2 regions of the Pantoea sp. X-Soil-OKNW-556 genome follow, and region 1 is predicted to be linked to the other one. Evidence: predicted binding sites of a transcription regulator. Region 1 holds the regulator's gene; the other holds the start of a gene.
The links. The regulator sigma-54, encoded in region 1, starts transcription at its own class of promoters, with help from an activator protein. The targets are predictions, from matches to a motif close to GTTGGCACANNTTTCGCTNT.
Positions count from the first base shown of each region.

Region 2: AC6I8T_RS18800 (gamma carbonic anhydrase family protein) is a predicted target of sigma-54. The motif match lies at 1,339-1,358, and genes of this name have one in related genera.

Region 1 is NZ_AP035990.1:564,710-567,918, forward strand. Features, by position in the region: gene rapZ (RNase adapter RapZ) at 1-238, opposite strand, end outside; gene ptsN (PTS IIA-like nitrogen regulatory protein PtsN) at 291-773, opposite strand; gene hpf (ribosome hibernation promoting factor) at 948-1,235, opposite strand; gene rpoN (RNA polymerase factor sigma-54) at 1,257-2,690, opposite strand; gene lptB (LPS export ABC transporter ATP-binding protein) at 2,739-3,209, opposite strand, start outside.
Region 2 is NZ_AP035990.1:4,049,379-4,052,587, reverse strand. Features, by position in the region: gene aroE (shikimate dehydrogenase) at 1-288, shown strand, start outside; gene AC6I8T_RS18805 (DUF1488 family protein) at 285-542, shown strand; gene AC6I8T_RS18800 (gamma carbonic anhydrase family protein) at 509-1,063, opposite strand; rRNA gene AC6I8T_RS18795 (16S ribosomal RNA) at 1,530-3,071, shown strand; tRNA gene AC6I8T_RS18790 (tRNA-Glu) at 3,157-3,209, shown strand, end outside.

The DNA.
Region 1 (3,209 bases):
GCGAAAACGAGTCCGGCAGGTTGTTAAGCGCGGTTTCGAAAATCTCCGGTGATTCCGGCATATTGCGCACGTCGATACTGACGGCAGCAGAGATGTTGCGTTCGCTTAAGGTATTGGCCAGTTCTGGCAGCAATACCACTGGCAGGTTATCGACACAGTAAAACCCCATGTCCTCAAGCGCACGCAACGCGACTGATTTTCCTGAGCCTGACCGACCGCTAACGATCATCAGCACCATCACATTTCTCCCGTTTTAAACCGGCGCATTGGCCGGTAAAAGTATCTGTCGCTTAAGGGTGGTCTTCCTGCGCTTCTGTGATAATGGCATAGAGTTCTTCATCGCTCTGCGCAGCGCGCAGACGGCGACAGACGGTTTTATCTGCCAGACGTTTTGCCACCAGCGATAATGTATGCAGATGGGTTTTACACTGGTCTGCGGGCACCAGTAGCGCAAACAGCAGGTCCACAGGCTGGTTATCCACCGCATCAAAAGCGATAGGTTGATCGAGGCTAATGAACACGCCTACGGCGCGCAGCGTGTCCTCCTCCAGTTTGCCATGTGGAATGGCAATACCATTGCCAATACCGGTACTGCCCATGCGTTCACGGGTGAGGATCGCTTCGAAAAGCGTCTGGTGAGGCAGATTGAGCTGTTTGGCTGCCAGTTCGCTGATTATTTCCAGCGCACGTTTTTTACTCTGGCAGTGTACGCCGCTGCGGGTGCAGTCCAGCGTAAGGACCGAGCTCAATTCCAGTGTCAGATCGTTGTTCATCATCGTTTCACTTGCGAGTTCACATAGCCGCGAGGATCACCCACTTTACCCCTTATCACGGGAAAAATGCAGTGTCTCCTGTTGGCGCTTGCGCAGATGACAAAACGGGGCGGTCAGCCCGCCCCATTCTGTGCTCTGAGTACCGAACCTATCAGTACTCTGCAAGCGTGAAGGTTAGTGTTTTTTCAGTTTATCTTTATGTTTGGTCAACTGACGGGAAAGCTTGTCGATCAATCCGTCAATCGCCGCGTACATGTCTTCCGCTTCCGATGTCGCGTGCAATTCACCGCCGTTCACATGCAGTGTTGCATCAGCAATCTGCGTTACCTTTTCCACTTTCAGAACAATATAGACCTGATTAATCCGATCAAAATAGTGTTCCAGTTTGGCAAATTTGCTATTTACAAATTCGCGCAGCGGCTCGGTAATCTCTACATTCAGTCCGGTAAGGTTTATTTGCATAGGTCTTCCTTCTCAATACATTCAAACCAGCTGCTTGCGCTGATTCGAGGGCGGGATGGACAAAGACTCGCGATACTTAGCAACCGTACGGCGGGCCACCATGATGCCCTGTTCAGATAACATGGAGGTCAGTTTGCTGTCGCTCAAGGGTTTTGCGGGATTTTCCGCAGAGATCAATTTTTTCACCAACGCACGTATTGCCGTCGAGGAGGCTTCGCCGCCACCTTCGGTATTCACATGACTGGAGAAAAAATATTTCAGTTCAAAGATGCCACGCGGGCTATGCAAGTACTTCTGCGTGGTAACACGGGAAATGGTGGATTCATGCATATCCACGGCCTGGGCGATATCCGCCAGCACCATCGGACGCATGTACTCCTCGCCCTGTTCAAAAAACGCCTGCTGCTGCTCGACAATACAGCGAGTCACTTTCAGCAGCGTGTCGTTACGGCTCTCCAGGCTCTTAATCAGCCATTTGGCTTCCTGTAAATTGCTGCGGATAAACTGGCTGTCGCTGTCATTACGCGCCGCACCGCCCATCGCAGCGTAGTGCTGATTAATTTTGAGACGCGGTACGCTGTCGGCATTTAGCTCAACTGTCCAGCGGGTGCCGACCTTGCGTACCAGTACATCCGGGATGACATACTCAGGCTCGCTGGTGTTGACCGACTGACCTGGGCGCGGATCAAGCGACTGAATCAGCAACATTGCCTCTTTCAGCACATCTTCTTTCAGACGCGTCATGCGCATCAGGCTACGGAAATCGTGATTGGCCAGCAGATCGAGATGATCGCTCACAATCAACCGTGCTTCCGCCAGCATCGGCGTATCGGCGGCATATTGGGACAGCTGCACCAGCAGGCAATCACGCAAATCGCGTGCGCCAACGCCGACCGGATCAAAACGCTGTACGCGTTTCAATACCGCTTCCACTTCTTCCAGCGTCAGTTCTTCATCACCGATGCTGTCGCAAATATCCTGGAGCGTCACGGTGAGATAACCGGTGTCGTCAATGGCATCGACAATCGAAGTCGCAATGGCGCGGTCGGTATCGGTGAACGGTGTCAGCTCAACCTGCCACATCAGATAATCCTGCAACGACTGCGTGGTTTCGCCCTGATAGACCGGCAGCTCATCATCCTGGTAATCGGTACCCGTACCGGAAGGCGTTCCGGCGGTGTAGATTTCATCCCAGGTTGCATCGAGCGGCAGCTCTTCCGGCATGTCCTTCTGTTCCAGCGCCTCGCGGGTGTCGAGGGCTTCGCTTTCCTGATATTCGCGTGCGTCTACTTCTTCATGGAGTTCTGATTGTTCGAGCAATGGGTTGCTTTCCAGCGCCAGTTGTAATTCCTGCTGGAGTTCAAGCGTAGAGAGTTGCAGCAAGCGAATTGCCTGCTGCAACTGGGGTGTCATCGCCAGCTGTTGGCTGAGCCTGAGTTGCAAACCTTGCTTCATAATCCGGATTGAATTTCCTAAGCAAACGTCGGAGGTTCCGACACCTTATCAGAGTCTGAACTCTTCGCCCAAATAAACACGCTTAACCTGCTCATCTGCAAGTATTTCATCGGGTGTGCCGTGAGCAATCAGATGCCCCTGGCTGACGATGTAAGCGCGTTCACAAACGGCAAGGGTTTCGCGTACGTTGTGGTCGGTAATCAGCACACCCAACCCACTGTCGCGCAGATGTTCAATGATCTTCTTGATATCAATGACGGAAATCGGGTCAACACCGGCAAATGGTTCATCCAGCAGGATAAACTTAGGATTGGCAGCCAGCGCGCGGGCAATCTCGACACGACGGCGTTCACCGCCGGAGAGTGCCTGGCCCATGCTGTCACGCAGGTGTTCGATGTGGAACTCTTCCATCAGTTCGTTGGCTCGATCCTGACGCTGCTCTTCGCTGAGATCGTCACGGATCTGCAATACGGCCATCAGGTTGTCGTAAACGCTGAGGCGACGGAAAATCGAGGCTTC
Region 2 (3,209 bases), 3.5 Mb from region 1:
GGGCAGTCATTCGATCTGATTGTGAACGCCACCTCCAGCGGAGTGGAGGGTAAAGTGCCGCCATTACCGGTTTCATTGATTTCTCACCATACTCGTTGCTATGACATGTTCTACCAACAAGGTCTGACGCCATTCTTGCTCTGGTGTCAGCAACACGGAGCGCAGCAACTCGCCGATGGGTTAGGCATGCTGGTGGGGCAGGCGGCGCATGCTTTCCAGTTGTGGCATGGTGTGATGCCAGAAATCGCGCCTGTCATTAAACAGTTAAAAGAAGCGATGCAGTCGTGAATCAGGCTATCCAGTTCCCTGATCGCGAAGAGTGGGATCAGGCGCGTCTGGCGATATGTTTCCCTGTACAGGTCAACGGTATGGGACTGATGTGTGCGATCTCGGCGTATGAACTGCATGACAGATTCGGCGAGGGGGAAGCGATGGCGCTGTTTAGCGCCAATCGCTGGGATCTGGAAGAGGAAGCCGAACAGCTTATCCTGAATGATGAAGTCGATCCTCAAGGTTGGGTCTGGCTTTCCTGCGCAAGATAATCATTCTTCCAGCCAACATAGTTGTTTGCCGAGTAACGCAATCCTTCAATCTCAGCTTCATTCAGTGGCCGAATTTGCTTCACCGGGCTGCCTAAATAGAGGTAGCCACTTTCCAGGCGTTTTCCGGGGGGAACCAGGCTACCTGCCCCAATCATCACATCTTCTTCTACTATTACGCCGTCCAGCAGAATCGAACCCATGCCAACCAGAACACGATCACCAATGGTACAGCCATGCAACATGGCTTTATGGCCGACGGTAACGTCTTCTCCAATCACCAGCGGATAGCCTGTCGGGTTGCTGGCTGATTTATGCGTGACATGAAGTACGCTGCCATCCTGAATGTTGGTGCGCGCGCCAATGATCACCTGATTCACATCTCCGCGAATCGCGACCAGTGGCCAGATACTGACATCGTCTCCCATGATGACATCGCCGACCACAACGCTGCTTTTATCGATCATTACCCGATCGCCAATTTGTGGGTAGCTGCTTTTATAGGGACGTAAGGCTGTTGACATGATCTTTCTCCTTTTACTCATTTATCCCTAGCCTGAGCGCGATCAGGGCGGCAGACAAGCTGATTTTTGAGCGGATCGTTCGTGATCTCAGCAGAAAGGATGAAAACTCGCCACTCGGATGAAAAGATCGAAAAAAGGGGTTGTGCAAAAAATTCGGATCCCTATAATGCGCCTCCACTGACACGGCAAAGCGGCAACGCAGACGGTCAGCGAGGGACGAAGTGATTCATCCCGCCAGAGAAAAATCTCGAAAAAGAGATTGACTCTGAAGGAGGAAAGCGTAATATACGCCACCTCGCGACAGACGGTTAACCCGCTGTTCGCACTGCTCTTTAACAATTTATCAGACAATCTGTGTGGGCACTCGCAGGATTGATATCAAAAGTCTACGGACTTAAAAAATATCAAGTCTCAAGAGTGAACACGTAATTCATTACGAAGTTTAATTCTTTGAGCATCAAACTTTAAATTGAAGAGTTTGATCATGGCTCAGATTGAACGCTGGCGGCAGGCCTAACACATGCAAGTCGAACGGTAGCACAGAGGAGCTTGCTCCTTGGGTGACGAGTGGCGGACGGGTGAGTAATGTCTGGGGATCTGCCCGATGGAGGGGGATAACTACTGGAAACGGTAGCTAATACCGCATAACGTCGCAAGACCAAAGTGGGGGACCTTCGGGCCTCACACCATCGGATGAACCCAGATGGGATTAGCTAGTAGGTGGGGTAACGGCTCACCTAGGCGACGATCCCTAGCTGGTCTGAGAGGATGACCAGCCACACTGGAACTGAGACACGGTCCAGACTCCTACGGGAGGCAGCAGTGGGGAATATTGCACAATGGGCGCAAGCCTGATGCAGCCATGCCGCGTGTATGAAGAAGGCCTTCGGGTTGTAAAGTACTTTCAGCGGGGAGGAAGGGGTGATGTTTAATACGCATCATCATTGACGTTACCCGCAGAAGAAGCACCGGCTAACTCCGTGCCAGCAGCCGCGGTAATACGGAGGGTGCAAGCGTTAATCGGAATTACTGGGCGTAAAGCGCACGCAGGCGGTCTGTCAAGTCGGATGTGAAATCCCCGGGCTTAACCTGGGAACTGCATTCGAAACTGGCAGGCTAGAGTCTTGTAGAGGGGGGTAGAATTCCAGGTGTAGCGGTGAAATGCGTAGAGATCTGGAGGAATACCGGTGGCGAAGGCGGCCCCCTGGACAAAGACTGACGCTCAGGTGCGAAAGCGTGGGGAGCAAACAGGATTAGATACCCTGGTAGTCCACGCTGTAAACGATGTCGACTTGGAGGTTGTGCCCTTGAGGCGTGGCTTCCGGAGCTAACGCGTTAAGTCGACCGCCTGGGGAGTACGGCCGCAAGGTTAAAACTCAAATGAATTGACGGGGGCCCGCACAAGCGGTGGAGCATGTGGTTTAATTCGATGCAACGCGAAGAACCTTACCTGGCCTTGACATCCACGGAATTTGGCAGAGATGCCTTAGTGCCTTCGGGAGCCGTGAGACAGGTGCTGCATGGCTGTCGTCAGCTCGTGTTGTGAAATGTTGGGTTAAGTCCCGCAACGAGCGCAACCCTTATCCTTTGTTGCCAGCGATTCGGTCGGGAACTCAAAGGAGACTGCCGGTGATAAACCGGAGGAAGGTGGGGATGACGTCAAGTCATCATGGCCCTTACGGCCAGGGCTACACACGTGCTACAATGGCGCATACAAAGAGAAGCGACCTCGCGAGAGCAAGCGGACCTCATAAAGTGCGTCGTAGTCCGGATTGGAGTCTGCAACTCGACTCCATGAAGTCGGAATCGCTAGTAATCGTAGATCAGAATGCTACGGTGAATACGTTCCCGGGCCTTGTACACACCGCCCGTCACACCATGGGAGTGGGTTGCAAAAGAAGTAGGTAGCTTAACCTTCGGGAGGGCGCTTACCACTTTGTGATTCATGACTGGGGTGAAGTCGTAACAAGGTAACCGTAGGGGAACCTGCGGTTGGATCACCTCCTTACCTGAAGATACCTTCCTTCGAAGTGCTCACACAGATTGTCTGATAAAAGTCATGAGCAAGCCGTCTTGACGACGACACCCCCTGTGTCCCCTTCGTCTAGAGGCCCAGGACACCGCCCTTTCACGGCGGTAACAGGGG